2 regions of the Rhizobium sp. BK049 genome follow, and region 1 is predicted to be linked to the other one. Evidence: riboswitches for the same ligand, from Rfam matches in the RefSeq annotation. Region 1 holds a riboswitch; the other holds the start of a gene.
The links. A riboswitch is a leader RNA that binds a small molecule or an ion and turns the genes downstream of it on or off. The one in region 1 is predicted to bind S-adenosylmethionine.

Region 1 (7,839 bases):
GGCCTCGGCGAGCGTCAGGTCGAGATAGGTGACGCCGTAGCGGATCGCCGAGATCATATCGACGTCGGAGCCGGCGAGCGTCCCGTCGGAAAGCACGAGCTTCGAGCAGAAGCCGCCCCTTTCGCGCCGAACGGTGCGTCCGTTCAGCGTGAACGAGTCCTGTTGCGAGCCGACAAGCGACATCGCGTCGGTCACGAAGAACAGCTTGCCTTCGCCGCGCTTGGCGCGCAGCGCCGTGCGCAGGGCCTTCGGATCGACGTGATGGCCGTCGGCAATGATGCCGCACCAGGATGCGGGATGATCGATGGCCGCGCCGACCAGGCCCGGAGCACGGTGGCCCATCTGGCTCATCGCGTTGAAGAGATGCGTGACCCCGCGCGCTCCGGCATCGAACCGTTCCTCCGCCGCCTCGCTGGAACAATCGGAATGGCCGATGCTGACGGTGACGCCGGCTTCGGCAAGCTCGCGCACCTGGGCGACCGTCACCTGCTCGGCGGCGATGGTGACGAGCAGCGTGCCTATCGACTCACGTGCCCGGATGAAGGCCTTGATGTCGCTATCCTCCACCGGCCGCATCAGCTCGGCCAAATGAGCGCCCTTGCGGGCTGGCGCCAGATGCGGGCCTTCGAGATGCAGGCCGGCGACGCCACGGTCTTCTTTCACAGCCTCCTTCGCCGCTTCGATAGCGGCACTGGTCGCCTCGGATGTGTCGGTGATCAAGGTCGGCAGCAGCGACGTCGTGCCGTAAGGCCGATGCGCGTTGGCGATGATATCCATCGACGCTGGGGAAGGCTCATCGTTCAACATTCGGCCGCCGCCGCCATTGACCTGCGCATCGATGAAGCCGGCCGACAGGATGCCGCCCGCAAGAGCGACCGTCTCGCCATCGGGCAGGTCGTTTACCGCGATGATCGCTTCGACGCGGCCGTCGGCAACGATGAGCGCTTTGTCGTCATGGAAGCGCTCGCCGTCAAAGATGCGGGCGCCGACGAAGATCTTGCGGACCATCAGATCGTCTCCGTCACCTTGAGCAGGTTCGCCGGCCGGTCGGGATCGAAGCCCTTGCGGCGCGTCACCGATTCGATCAGCCGGTAGTAGACGAGCAGCGACACCAGCGGATCGATCAGGCCATTGCCCGTCGTCGGCACGCGCAGATTGATGCCGGGAAGCGGCTGTGCCGAAAAACCGACGGTGGTGGCGCCGAGCTTCTGCAGCCGCTCCAGCGCCTGGCCGTTATTGGCGAAGGCCGCATCGTCAGGCGCGAAGGCGACGATCGGAAAGCCGGGCTGCACCAGGCGCATCGGACCGTGCATCAGTTCCGCTAGCGAAAAGGCCTCGGCATGCAGGCCGGAGGTTTCCTTCGCCTTCAGTGCCGCTTCTAGCGCGATCGCAAACGCCGGGCCGCGGCCGGCCGTATAGAGCGAGGTCGCATGGAACAGCACCTCCTCGACCGCCGCCGTTTCGATACCTGCGGTCGCCGAAAGCGCCTCCGGCAGTTTTTCAAGCGCTGCCTGCAGGCCGGACGCGCCGCCGATCGCGGCCGTCACGCCGGAAAGGGCGGCGACGGAGGCAATGAAGGATTTGGTCGCCGCCACGCTTTTTTCCGCGCCGGCGTTAAGACCGAGAACGATATCGGCCTGTTTGGCAAGCGGGCTGTCGGTGACGTTGACGACGGCGATGGTCGTCGCCCCACCCTTCTTCGCCGCCTCCTGCAAAGCCACGATGTCAGGGCTGGCGCCCGACTGCGAAACAGTGAAGTGCACACCGCCCTTCAGATGGAGGGCAGCGCCGTAGACGGAAGCGATTGACGGTCCCACCGATGCGACCGGTACGCCGCAGGAGATCTCGAAAAGATATTTGAAGAAGGTGGCGGCGTGGTCCGAGGAGCCGCGCGCCGCCGTGGTCACCACGCTCGGGCGGGCGGACGAAAACAGCCGGGCGATTTCCGCAAAGACCGGTTTTTCCTTTTCGAGAAGCGTGGCCACCACCTCCGGCGACTGGCCGGCTTCCTGCAGCATCAACGACTGGTTCTCACTCATGGTCATCTCCAATTCTCAATTCGGCAACGAAATCATAGGCATCGCCGCGGTAGTGCGAGCGGGTATATTCGACGACGCGCTGGTCTTCCAGGCGCGAGACACGTTCGATCAGAAGCGCCGGTGCGCCTGCCTTGACGTTCAGCATCGCGGCATAGGACGTATCGAGCGTGACGGCGGTCAGCCGCTGCAGCGCACGCACCGGTCGGTGGCCATTCGCCGCCAGCGCATCGTAGAGCGATCCCTCGCCGCCGGCGTTCTCCCCCAGAAACTTGACCGGCACGACGGCGCGCTCGATCGCCAGCGGCAGGCCGTCGGCGAGGCGCAGACGGTCGAGCCTCAGAACCGGTTCGCCAGCGCCGAGGCCGAGCAGAAAGGATTCCTCCGGAGACGGCGTGTTGATCTCCCGCGACAAGATGCGTGCGGCCGGCAGACGCCCGCGCGAGCGCATGTCGGCGGAGAAGGAGGAAAGCCGCCAGAGCGACTGTTCCATGCGCTCCACCTTACCCGATACGAAAGTACCGCTTCCGTGGCGTGATTCCAGTGCGCCGGCCGCCATCAGGTCGCGATAGGCAGTGCGCACGGTGACGCGGCCAAGCTTGAGAGCCTCGGCAAGGTCGCGCTCGCCCGGCAGCGCCGTGCCGGCCTTCAGCAAGCCCTCCTGAATGAGGCTGGTCAGCGCCTGCGCCAGCCGCTTGTAGAGCGGCCCGGCCAACGCTTCGTCGCGCAGGCCGCGTCTATTGAGTTCAGCTACTAGACTGGTTCTATCCATGGGCAGACAATAGAACCTATATAGAACCAATCGGCAAGTCTGAATCGGACAAGGCCTAAAAAAACCCTCTCCGGCAAACCGAAGAGGGTTCATAACGGTCAAATTTGACAGCCGTGCGTCTCTAGAATGCTCAGCTCTTGGTGAAGATGTAGTCCGTCTCCTGGCGCAGCACTTCGCCGGGGCGCAGGACCGCATTCGGAAAGCCTTCGTGATTAATGGCATCCGGCCAGACCTGCGTTTCCAGGCAGAAGCCGGCGAACGGGCCGTAATTGCGCCCGCCGAGGCCGGGAGCACCTGTATTGAGCTTGAAGCCGGCATAGAACTGCACGCCCGGCTCGGTGCTGCGCACTTCCAGCGACACGCCGGAATAGAGGCTGCGGGCGAGTGCCACAGTCCGCTTGGCGGTGCGTTCTCGAGACAGGCAGAAATTATGGTCGTACAATGCCTGTTCATTGCCGACGAAACGCTTCATCGGAGCCATCTCGCGGAAATCGAATTCAGTGCCGGCAACGGGCCGGATTTCGCCGGTCGGCACCTGCTTTTCGTCGGTCGGCAAATAGTGATCGGCGGCGATCATGATGTCGTGGGCCAGCGCATCGTCGCGGCCGTCGAGATTGAAATAGGCGTGCTGGCAGACATTGGCGAGCGTCGGCTGGTCGCTTGTTGATTCGTAGGTGATCGACAGCTCGCCGTTGCCATGCACCCGGAACGTCGCCTGGATGGTGCAATTGCCGGGGTAGCCGGCGCGGCCGTCGGGATCGACGATCTTCATCACCAGCCGGTCGACGTCATGCTCGACGATCGTCCAGTTGCGCTTGCCGATGTTGTCGCTGCCGCCATGCAGATGCGTCACGCCGTTTTCGTTCCGCTCGAGCTGATAATCCTTGCCGTCGAGCGTGAACCTGCCGCCGCCGATGCGATTGGCGCAGCGGCCGGGCGTCGCGCCGAAATAGGCCGAGTAGAGCGGGTAGTTGTCGAACTCCTCGAAGCCAAGCTGCAGCGGCGCGTCATGTCCCGCAAGGCGCAGATCCTGGATGACCGCGCCCCAGGTGATGATCTTGGCCGTCAGGCCGCCGCCATTGATGACGACGCGATAGACGGTTTCGCCCGCCTTCGTCTGCCCGAAAACATCCCGCTCCAACTTATCCGACATAATCGACCGTCCGTTCCTTTGCGCGTCCGATAAGACGCGCGGCGCTATAGAGTTCCGGACCGGAACCTGACCGCATTTGCTCCAAACCGCAACCGGGCAGGTCAGAAAGAAATGCCGGTCAAAGATCCATGCCGATCTCTTCGACGTCATAGGGCGTCGTCTGGTAAATCTCATTGATCCAGTTACCGAACAAGAGGTGCGCATGGCTGCGCCAGCGGTTCTGCGGCGCAAGCGTCGGATCATTATGCGGGAAGTAATTATGCGGCATCTTGATCGGCACGCCGGCATCCACATCGCGGAAATACTCATCCGAAAGCGAGGTGGAATCATATTCGACGTGGTTGAACATGTAGAGCCGCCGGCCCCTCTTCTCGTGCACGAGGCATACGCCCATCTCGCTGGATTCCATCAGGATTTCCAGGCTTGCGGATTTCTCGATATCTTCGCGGCGCACCTCTGTCCACCGCGACACCGGAACCTCGAAATTGTCGGAAAAGCCGTTCAGATAGATGGAGGAAGGCTTCAGGTTTCGGTGCCGGTAGACGCCAAAGGCCTTTTCCTTAAGCTCATATTTCGGAACGCCGTGGAAGTGATAGATCGCCGCCATCGCGCCCCAGCAGACGTTCATCGTCGAATGGACGTTGGTCTCGGTCCAATTAAAGATCTCCTGCATCTCTGCCCAATAGGTAACGTCCTCGTAGGGCAGAAGCTCGATCGGCGCTCCGGTGATGATGAAGCCATCGAACTTGCGCTGCTTCACCTCTTCCCAGGTCTGGTAGAAGGCGAGCAGGTGATCTTCGGATGTGTTCTTCGCCTTGTGGCCGCCGATGCGGATGAGCGACAGCTCCACCTGCAGCGGCGAAGCGCCGACGAGACGGGCCATCTGCAGTTCGGTCTTGATCTTGTTGGGCATCAGGTTGAGCAGGCCGATCTGCAACGGTCTTATATCCTGACGGATCGCCATCGTCTCGGTCATCACCCGCACACCTTCCTGAACCAGGGTTTCGAAAGCGGGCAGCGTATCGGGGATCTTGATGGGCATTTGCGGTCAACTCGATCGAAAATAAAAAACCGGCGGCGAAAAAATCGCTACCGGTCCGCACGCGGCCCTTTAGCGACTTTTTTAACGTGGCTGCAAGCCGGCCGGCCAAATCACCACGGAGTGCCTTAATTAGTCCCAGTTGAGCCGCGAATCAACTCCGAATGCATGCGGGAGCGGAGCGTCAAGAATCATCACAGTTTAATGACTGATAAAATCTGTTGATAGACCGGTAACGCCACCATGTTAATAATGACAGTATGGGCGGTTTGGAAAAGCATGATGGCAGATAAGATTGAGGGGAGGCCGGGCACCAGGAGGCAGGATAAGGTTGGTTACGACTTCAGCCTGACATATCGCCTCGGAGTAATGTTCTCGGCATTCTGGAATTCTGAAGTGCGTGGCAAGGTGCTGTTTCTGGCAACAGTGCTGATCCTCGTCATCCTTCTGACAGCTTATGGCCAGGTCATTCTGAACGAGTGGAACGCCCCCTTCTATGATTCGCTCGAGCGCCGCGATCTCGGCGAATTCTTCCACCAGCTCGAAATCTTTGCGATGATCGCCGGCACGCTGCTGCTGCTCAACGTGCTGCAGGCCTGGCTGAACCAGATGACCGCGCTCTATATGCGCGAGGGCCTGTCGCGCGATCTCGTCGATCAATGGCTGAAGCGCAAGCGGGCGCTGCGGCTCGCCTCGAGCGGCCTGATCGGCGTCAATCCCGACCAGCGCCTGCACGAGGATTCCCGTAACCTCGCCGAAAGCACAACAGGGCTCGTTCTCGGCCTCTTACAGTCAACCATTCTTCTGGTGAGCTTCATCGGCGTGCTCTGGGAGCTGTCGAGCGGCTTCGTCTTCCACATCAGCGGCCACAGCTTCTCCATTCCAGGCTACATGGTCTGGGCAGCGATTTTTTATGCCGCCTCCGCCTCGGTGCTGAGTCAGGTCGTCGGCCGCAAGCTGGTCAAGCTCAATGCCGACCGGTTCTCGAAGGAGGCCGAGCTTCGTTTCACGCTGATGCATGCCAATGAGAACATGCCGGCAATCACCGTCGCTCGCGGCGAAGAGAATGAACGCCGGCGCATCAACACCGACATCAGTTCGGTGCTGAGGGTGGTCAAGCGGCTCGCCATGGCCAATACCAATCTCACCTGGGTTTCGGCCGGCTACGGCTGGCTCGTGATCGTTATCCCCATTATCGTTGCCGCACCCGCTTATTTTTCCGGCGGCCTCACCCTCGGGCAGCTGATGATGTCGGTCGGCGCCTTCAACCAAGTCAATACGGCGTTGCGCTGGTATGTCGCCAATTTCGGCCCGATCGCCGAATGGCGTGCCACGCTGATGCGCGTCACCGACTTCCGCCAGGCGCTGCTCGACATGGACGAGGACTTTGGTGTGAAGGGCAGCATCGCCTATGAAAACACCACCCCCGACAGGCTGACGCTGAAGGATGTGGTGATCAATGCCAAAATCGGCGAAGACATCGAGGAATGCGGCGGTTTTCGCCTGCGTGAAACCGATATCGTGATCAAGGCCGGCGAAAAGATCATGATCAACGGCGATCATAGCGTCAACCGCAAACTGCTGTTCCAGGCCTTGGCCGGGCTCTGGCCGTGCGGCAGCGGCACGATGGGTCTGCCGCCGATCGACGACATGCTGTTCGTTCCGCAGATTGCCTATATTCCGGGCGGCACTTTGCGCGAGGCGCTTGCCTTCCCCGAAAGCCCGGATGCCTACGAGCAGGCTGCCGTCGAGGCGGCCCTTGAAAAGGCCGGCCTGCACTCTCTGATCGCAAGGCTCGATACCCGCGCCCGCTGGGACAAGCTGCTCGACAGCGATGAGCAGAAGGCGATCGGCTTCGCGCGCCTGCTGCTGGTGCGCCCGCGTTGGATCATCTTCGACGAAGTGCTCGAGGGCATGGAGCCGGAATGGCAGGAGACGATGTGCAGCGTGCTGACTTCGATACCCGAAACGGGCATGATCTATATCGGCCGCTCTGAGACCTATCTGGAGGCGCTGCAGCCGCGGGTGCTGCATCTGCAGGCTCTGCCTTCGAGATCTGAAGAGCCGCAGCAGCAGGTCGCCCAGACCACCGGCGCCAGCGCCAGTGCGGGCGCAGCCGTCGTCCCCGCGCCGGCGCTTTAAGACCTCCCCCATCAGCAGGAGTTTTACCTGCAGCGTGACGCGAGCGGCTGAGCGCGAGAGTCTCAGCCTTCGAGCTCTTCGCGCAGCATTTCGAGCTCCAACCATTCCTCTTCCATCTTGGACAGGCCGGCGCGCAGCTTTTCCATCTCGCTCGCAAGCCGATTGAAGGCGGCGGGGTCACGCGTGAAGAGACCGGGATCGGCCATGACAAGTTCGCGCTTGGCGAGCTCGGCCTCGGCTTTGGCCATCTCCTTCGGCAGATTTTCCAGCGCGAATTTCTGCTTGAAGGAAAGCTTGCCCTTCGAGCCTCCGCCGGAAGCTGTTATCTCCTGCGTCTTCGGCTTCTCCGCCGTCTTCTCGGCCTTCCGGCGCTCTTCGAGCGCGCCTTTGCGCTGCGCCAGCATGTCCGTGTAGCCGCCGGCATATTCGATCCATCGGCCATCGGGCGCATCCGGTATGGCGGGCGCGATCGTCGAGGTCACGGTGCGGTCGAGGAAATCGCGATCGTGGCTGACGAGAATGACGGTGCCGGGAAAGCCGGCGACGATTTCCTGCAGGAGGTCGAGCGTCTCGATGTCGAGATCGTTGGTTGGTTCGTCGAGGATCAGGAGGTTTGCCGGGCGCGCCAGGATGCGTGCCAGCATCAGGCGGGCGCGTTCGCCGCCGGAGAGGCTTTTGATCGGCGTGCGCGCCTGTT
Region 2 (7,839 bases), on a different contig from region 1:
ACCGTCTTCATGCGCAGAAGTCGATTCTTGCTTGGTGCCTGGGCGCGATCTGAACCATAATCGGATGTTGCGAGTCATAAGCTTGCGGCCCGACTGCGCGAGCGCCGGACACTTTGGCCGCCGCTCCAGAAACTAGGAGTAAAGCCATGGCAGAAGCTGCAGCCGCCCTCGGCCAGTTCGATTTCGCCGGCGATGATCATGTCGTCCCCTTTCAGGTGGAGGGTCTGGATGTGCGCGGCCGCGCCGTCCAGCTCGGCCCCATGCTCGATGCGATCCTCGAGCGCCATCATTATCCCGCGCCCGTCGCCCGGCTGCTCGCCGAAGTCGTCGTACTGACGGTGCTGCTCGGCACCTCGCTGAAGTTCGACGGCAAGTTCACCGTGCAGACCAAGGGCGACGGCCCGGTCGATCTGCTCGTCGCCGATTTCTCGACGCCGGAGAACGTGCGTGCCTATGCCCGTTTCGACCGGGCGCTGCTCGACCAGGCGATTGCCTCAGGCGAGACCGAGCCGGAGCAGCTGCTCGGCAAGGGCGTGCTTGCCTTCACCATCGACCAGGGCAAGTTCGCGCAGCCTTACCAGGGCATTGTCGCCCTCGACGGCACGTCGCTCGAGGAGATCGCCGGCGTCTATTTCCGCCAGTCGGAGCAGATCCCGACGCGCGTGCGCCTGGCTGCGGCCGAACTTTTCGACCGTGACGATACCGGCAAGCCGCGCCATCGTTGGCGGGCAGGCGGCCTCGTCGCCCAGTTCCTGCCGGAGGCACCGGAGCGCATGCGCCAGCCTGATCTCCACGGCGGCGACGGCGATAACGGCGACCGTCCGCATGGCGAGGATGACGCCTGGACCGAAGCGCGCTCGCTGGTCGAGACCATCGATGCCGACGAGCTGACCGATCCGCAGGTCGGCACCGAACGTCTCTTGTTCCGCCTGTTCCACGAGCGCGGCGTGCGCGTCTTCGAGCCCCGCGCCGTCTTCGACCGCTGCAGCTGCTCGCGGGAAAAAATAGGCAACGTGCTGAAGGGGTTCACCGCCGAGGAGATCGAGGCCAGCCAGGAAAACGGCGAGATATCCGTCACCTGTGAATTCTGCTCGACCACCTACCGCTTCGAAGCAGCCGAGCTTCAGCCGGCGGAATAACATTAGTCGCGCTTAGCGCGAAAAAGATGCGCATTGCAGCGGCACAGTGACTCGACTTTTAGTAGTCACTGTGCACCTATTATCCCAACTGGTTCTGGGGGCGGGACGTCAATGCGGCTTTTGTATTTTGTATTCGCATTCATTGCTGCGATGCCACGGATTGTCCTGGCTGATGACGAAACAATCAAATGGAAAGAAGTTGGCGGCTGGACCGTGGCTGTCGACCCGACCTTGGGCAACGGCTGTTTTGTTCTCACTTCATTTGATGACGGCACCGTTTTTCGTCTGGGCTTTAATTTTACAAAAAAGGAGAGCCCTTTTTACATTGTGATCGCAAATCCGAACTGGATCCTTGGAAGTGGGAAAGCAATATCCCATCGAACTGTCGTTAGATCGTTCTCAATGGACGGCGAATGCGAGCGCTCTCGATCTTGATGGCTTCAAGGGATTATGGATCGATTTTAAGGATTCCAGTCTGATTGCCGAGTTCGCTCGTAAACTGAGTTTTCGCGCCACCTTCAACGGAAAGCAGATTGTTGCGCTGAGTTTAAAAAATTCCGTCAGGGCAACGGATGAGATGCTCACCTGCCAGAAGGCGGTAAACGCTGCAGTCGCTCAGCGGCCAGCCACGCCCCAATCAAAGGATCCGTTCGAAGCAAAGCCGGACACCCGGACGGCCTCGGATCCTTTTGATCTCTGATGCATGTCGTCTGGGGGTGATCGGGCATATCGACTTTGGGGCCTGCGCTCAGTTCAGCACGCGCAGTAGCCCCGGTGAATCCAGCGAGAAGGCGGGGATGTCGACGTCGAATAGCTCGCCTTCATCCGTTTCCATCTGGTAGTGGCCGAACATCAGGCCTGAGGGCGTGTCGAGCGGGCAGCCGGAGGAATATTCGTAGGTGTCGCCGGGGCTGAGCCGCGGCTGTTCGCCGACCACGCCGGGGCCGGTCACCTCGTCCACCACCCCGTTCTGGTCGGTGATGTTCCAGTAACGATTGATGAGGCGAACGGCGACGCCGGAATTGTTGCTGATGACGATCCGGTAACCCCAGACATAGCGATCGTCTTCCGGATCGGATTGCTCCTCCAGATAGAACGGTTCGACCACGACTTCGATATCTCTTGTGAGGGCGCGATACATGCCTTGCACCATAGTCAAGATATGTTACCCGTATCTTATAAAGAGGCCCCGTCCGTCAAGAAACGGAACGTTGATCAGCGGTCAAATGGTGATCATCGTATGGTTTTCGATCGTTAAGCCTAATCGTCAGCGTTAATTTTACTTCGCAACGCCGGCGCGGGGGTACTTGTTCCCGCAGATCGGCGGCCGGCTCCTCATTGAAGTCCGGCCGCTATTCCAGTCCATCAGGCCGAAACCTTGGAAAGCGCCTGCGCGAAATCCTCGATCAGGTCGTTCGTATCCTCGATGCCGGCCGAAAGCCGCACCGTACCCGGAGAAATGCCGAGTTCGGCACGCGCCTCTTCCGTCAGGTTCTTGTGCGTCGTCGTTGCCGGATGGGTGATCAGGCTTTTGCTGTCGCCGAGATTGTTAGAGATCTTGATGATCTCAAGCGCGTTCTGCAGCGCGAAGGCCGCCTCCTTGCCGCCCTTCAGCTCGAAGCAGACGAGCGTCGAGCCGCCGGTCATCTGCTTGGCGATGATGTCAGCCTGCGGGTGATCCTTGCGGCCGGGATAGATCACCTTGGCGACCTTGCCCTGCTCTGCCAGGAAATCGGCGATCTTCGCCGCATTTTCAGTCTGCTGCTTGACGCGCAGCGGCAGCGTCTCGATGCCCTTGAGAAGCGTCCAGGCATTGAACGGCGACATGGCCGGGCCGGTATGGCGGAAATAGTCGTGCAGGTTCTCGTCGATCCATGCCTTGTCGGCGAGCACCACGCCGCCGAGGCACCGGCCCTGGCCGTCGATATGCTTGGTGGCGGAATAGACGACGATATGGGCGCCGAGTTCGAGCGGCTTCTGGAAGAGCAGCGTCGCGAAGACGTTGTCGACGATCACCTTGGCGCCGACCTGGTTGGCGAGCTCGGCGACGCCTGCGATATCGATCACTTCGAGCGTCGGGTTGGTCGGGCTCTCCAGGAAGAATACCTTGGTATTCGGGCGGACCGCCTTTTCCCAATTGGCGAGATCCCGGCCGTCGACCAGCGTGCACTCGATGCCGTATTTCGGCGCCAGCGTTTCCACGACCCAGCGGCAGGAGCCGAACAGCGCGCGGGCGGCGACAATGTGGTCGCCGGCCTTGACCTGGCAGAGGACGGCGGCGGCGACGGCTGCCATGCCGGAGGCGGTGGCGCGGGCATCTTCGGCGCCTTCCAATGCGCACATGCGCTTTTCGAACATGTCGTTGGTCGGGCTGCCGTAGCGAGCGTAGATGAAGCCGTCCGTTTCGCCCTTGAAGCGGGCTTCTGCCGCTTCCGACGTGTCATAGACGAAACCCTGGGTGAGATAGATTGCCTCTGATGTTTCGCCATATTGCGAACGCAGCGTGCCGCCATGGACGAGTTGGGTTGCCGGGCGCCAGGTCTTGCTCATGCCATCACCTTCACATAACAAAAAAACCGGCCGCAAAAGCAGACCGGTTTCATAACCCGGTCTTTTTAGCCACTTGTTTAACGTGGCTGCAAGCCGACCGGCCAAATCACCACGGGATAATTCTGCAATACTGCTGTTAGCTGCTTGCGTCAATTCCCCGAGTTTGGTTTTGTCGGCAGCGAAATGATGGATGGGGCATGATGGCTCGCGAAACTGGAATTCTGGCGGACCGCGCGATTGCGGCACTGTTCGAAACGGGGCGTCTGAACTCCGAGCGGGAGCTCGACCGCGATCAGATCCAGCCGGCAAGTCTCGACCTGCGCTTAGGAAGCAAGGCGTTTCGTGTGCGCGCCTCTTTCATGCCCGGCCCCTCGCATCTGGTCTCGGACAAGCTCGATCGGCTGAGCCTGCACGTGATCGACCTTTCCCAGGGCGCGGTGCTCGAAACCGGTTGCGTCTACATCGTGCCGCTGATGGAGAGCTTAGCGCTGCCGGCCGACATGTCGGCTTCGGCCAATCCGAAGAGCTCGACCGGCAGGCTCGATATCTTCACCCGCGTCATCACCGACTACGCCCAGGAATTCGACAAGATCCCGCCGGGCTATTCCGGCCCGCTCTATCTCGAAATCAGCCCGCGCACCTTCCCGATCGTCGTGCGCCGCGGCTCGCGCCTGTCGCAGATCCGCTTCCGCGTCGGCCAGTCCGTGCTCGGCGAGCCGGAACTTCTGAGGCTGCATGAAAGCGAAACGCTCGTTGCCAGCAAGCAGCCGAACGTCTCGGGCGGCGGCATCGCGCTGTCGATCGATCTCACCGGCGACAAGGACGGCCTGATCGGCTATCGCGGCAAACACCACACCGCCGTCGTCGACGTCGATGAAAAGGACCAGCACGATATTTTTGATTTCTGGGAACCGCTATACAGCCGCGGCCGCAACGAGCTGATCCTCGATCCCGACGAGTTCTATATCCTCGTCTCGCGCGAAGCCGTGCATGTGCCGCCGGATTATGCCGCCGAGATGACCCCCTTCGATCCGCTGGTCGGCGAATTCCGCGTCCATTATGCCGGCTTCTTCGATCCGGGCTTCGGCCATGCGCCGGCCGGCGGGCGCGGCAGTCGCGCCGTGCTCGAAGTGCGCAGCCACGAAGTGCCCTTCATCCTCGAAGACGGGCAGATCGTCGGCCGCCTGGTCTACGAGCACATGCAGGAAAAACCGGCCAGCCTCTACGGCTCCGGCCTCGGCTCCAACTATCAGGCCCAGGGCCTCAAGCTTTCCAAACATTTCCGCATCTGACGCCGGCCTGACGGGCCGCGACTTGACAGCGGCCCCCATCTGTTGGAAATCTCAAGGCATCGCGGGTGTAGCTCAATGGTAGAGCAGCAGCTTCCCAAGCTGAATACGAGGGTTCGATTCCCTTCACCCGCTCCAGCTGCCTTTCCAGCGATGTCCTTCTAATCCCCGAAAAACCGAATCGGCTTATACCGGCGGTGTGCGATGATCAGGCTGCGGTCGGGCTGGATGATGTAGGTTTCCTCCACCTGTTGGCCGTATTGGTCGATAAAATCATGCGGGAAGGAGGAGCCGGGTGGCGATTTGGTGAGCTTGGTGCGCGGCTGGCCGTGATAGATGATGCTGCCTGGGATGGGTTCGAGGCCCGGGCCGCTGTAGCTGACGGTGTTGCATCCCGCCAGAACGAGTGTGCCGACGAGGCCGATGATTGCCGGTTTCATATCCATCCCTTCCGATGCGCAGAACGTTGCGATCTTACTCCCGATCGCAACAGACGCACCAGATGAAACGGCGTCTCCGCCTTCACTCGTTCGAGAGGTGCTGCCCGGAGCGCAGGAAATCCATGCGTTGCCGAAACCGGCGGTGTCTGCTAGATCGGCAGTGTCGAAAAAGGCAGGATCGGTTGAGGTAAGCCCGATCCCTTCCGTTGGAGCGTCGTGAGCGCTCTCAAGAAGCTCTGCTCCGTGGCCTATGGCACGAGAACCCGCGACGTGATCCGCATCAAGATGCGGGATCCCGGCGGCGTGCGGAGACGGCAAAAGGCAGTCCCGGGATTTTTTCAAACGGAGACTGTCATGCGCCTGAACCATCTCGATTTTCACGTTCCCGATATTACCGCGACGGCGGATTTCTTCATCCGCCATTTCGGCCTGACGCTGAAGGATATGCGCGGCCAGAATGGCCTGGCGATCCTGACCGACGACGCCGGCCTCGAAATCGTTCTCAGCCACGCGATCGCGAAGTTCGGCACCGCCGACCAGGTCGAACTGCAGCGTCAGACTTATCACGTCGGCTTTATTTTGCCTGAGAAGGCTGATGTTGATATTGTTCATGCCGGGCTTGTTGCCGCCGGTGCGGTCCTGTCCGGCCCGCCGGCCACCATGCGCGGCGGCTGGCTGTTTTATTGCACGGCGCCCGGAAATATTCTGGTCGAGGTTGGGTGGCGGCCGGTTTAAGTGAAATCCCAGAAGGAAGGGTGCGGCCCGTAGCCTGCCCCTCATCCGGCTCCCGGCATCGACCGGGGTCGCGCCACGGTCTCGGCCCGTCCTTCGGACCCCCGTAAACAGGGCGAAGGGGGGATGTGCCGCGACCTTTCCGGTCCCCGCCGACCTCTCGCTGGGCACGTCCCCTCGCCCCGTTTTTACGGGGAGAGGGTTAGGGTGAGGGGCAGCTATCCGCGCGAACCGGGCAGGCGTGCCTCTTGCCGGCTCAGAATTCCGTCCAGTCGGCATCCTGCGTCGACGGCGTGCTGCTGTTGCCGGCGCCGAAGGCGTTGGAAATCTTCTGGCCGAGTGCGCGGGCGGGTGAGGCGGCCGGGCGGGCCGTGCCTTCCCTGGCGATGCGGAGCTGCGCTGCCTTAGCGGCCGGGCGTGGGGCCACCCGCGGTGCCGGGGCTGTCGACCGCGTAGACGCGCTCGGTGCGGCGGCGGCAAAGCCGCCGGTGCCGGTCAATCGGAACTGGCCGAGCAGCGTGTTGAGCGCCGATGCTTCGCTGGCGAGGCTGTGGCTGGCGGCCGTCGACTGCTCGACCATTGCCGCATTCTGCTGCGTGCCCTGGTCCATGGTGTTGACGGCGGTGTTGATCTCCTGCAACCCGATCGACTGTTCGCGCGAGGCTTCGGCGATCGCGTGGACGTGCTGGTTGATTTCCTGCACCTCGGTGACGATCACATCGAGCGCCTTGCCGGTCTCGCCCACCAGCGTGACGCCGGTCTGGACATGAGAGCCGGAATTGGTGATCAGCGACTTGATCTCCTTGGCGGCATTGGCCGAGCGCTGAGCGAGCTCGCGCACTTCCTGGGCGACGACCGCAAAACCCTTGCCGGCTTCACCGGCGCGCGCGGCTTCGACGCCGGCATTCAAGGCCAAGAGGTTGGTTTGGAAGGCGATGTCGTCGATGACGCCGATGATGTTGGAAATTTCGCCTGAGGACTTTTCGATCTCGTGCATGGCGGAGATAGCCTTGCGGACGATCTCGCCGGATTTTTCGGCGCCGAGGCGGGTGCGGGTGACGAGCTGGCTCGCCTCCTCGGCGCGCTTGGCGGCATCGCGCACCGTCGTGGTGATTTCTTCCAGCGCCGCTGCTGTTTCTTCTACCGAGGCCGACTGCTGTTCCGTTCGCCGGGAAAGCTCGTCGGCGGAGGAACGGATCTCGTTAGCGCCGGCGCCGATGGCCCGCGCATTGGCCCCGACCGCCTGCATGGTCTCGTTGAGCTTCTCGACCGAGTGGTTGAAATCCTGGCGCAGCGCATCGAGATGGGCGACGAAAGGCGCGTCGATATGCGAAGCGAGATCGCCGGCCGCAAGGCGGCGCAGGCCATCGCCAAGGGCTGCGACGGCGCGTTCGAGCTCGGCTGCCTCGCGGGCTTTCTGCGCCTCGCGTTCGCGGCGCTCGCCGTCGCTGACGCTGCGGTCGGCCTCGGCGCGCGCCTCCATCTGGCGACGCTCGATCGCGTTGTCGCGGAAGATCGAGACCGCCTTTGCCATCTGGCCGACTTCGTCGCGGCGGTCGAGACCACTGATATCGCTATCGGTGTCGCCCTCGGCAAGGCGCGTCATGCGCAGGCTGAGCTTCGTCATCGGGTCGGCAATGCCTTTCTGCGCCATGGTGACGCCAAAGCCGATTGCTGTGAGAACAGCGG

Region 2: it holds a riboswitch for S-adenosylmethionine, as region 1 does, so the genes downstream of both, FHT70_RS26795 (O-succinylhomoserine sulfhydrylase) here and metA (homoserine O-succinyltransferase) in region 1, are expected to answer to the same signal.

The regions. Positions count from the first base shown of each region.
Region 1 is NZ_JACHYV010000018.1:36,665-44,503, reverse strand. It holds gene nagA (N-acetylglucosamine-6-phosphate deacetylase) at 1-1,008, opposite strand, end outside; gene FHT70_RS19030 (SIS domain-containing protein) at 1,008-2,039, opposite strand; gene FHT70_RS19025 (GntR family transcriptional regulator) at 2,032-2,808, opposite strand; gene FHT70_RS19020 (aldose epimerase family protein) at 2,939-3,961, opposite strand; gene metA (homoserine O-succinyltransferase) at 4,080-5,003, opposite strand; SAM riboswitch at 5,053-5,130, opposite strand; gene FHT70_RS19010 (ABC transporter ATP-binding protein/permease) at 5,244-7,142, shown strand; gene FHT70_RS19005 (ABC-F family ATP-binding cassette domain-containing protein) at 7,205-7,839, opposite strand, start outside.
Region 2 is NZ_JACHYV010000033.1:43,028-50,866, reverse strand. It holds gene argF (ornithine carbamoyltransferase) at 1-53, shown strand, start outside; gene FHT70_RS26810 (Hsp33 family molecular chaperone) at 147-1,139, shown strand; gene FHT70_RS30750 (hypothetical protein) at 1,498-1,839, shown strand; gene apaG (Co2+/Mg2+ efflux protein ApaG) at 1,888-2,280, opposite strand; gene FHT70_RS26795 (O-succinylhomoserine sulfhydrylase) at 2,505-3,689, opposite strand; SAM riboswitch at 3,734-3,812, opposite strand; gene FHT70_RS26790 (2'-deoxycytidine 5'-triphosphate deaminase) at 3,887-4,981, shown strand; tRNA gene FHT70_RS26785 (tRNA-Gly) at 5,043-5,116, shown strand; gene FHT70_RS26780 (hypothetical protein) at 5,140-5,418, opposite strand; gene FHT70_RS26775 (VOC family protein) at 5,773-6,153, shown strand; gene FHT70_RS26770 (methyl-accepting chemotaxis protein) at 6,407-7,839, opposite strand, start outside.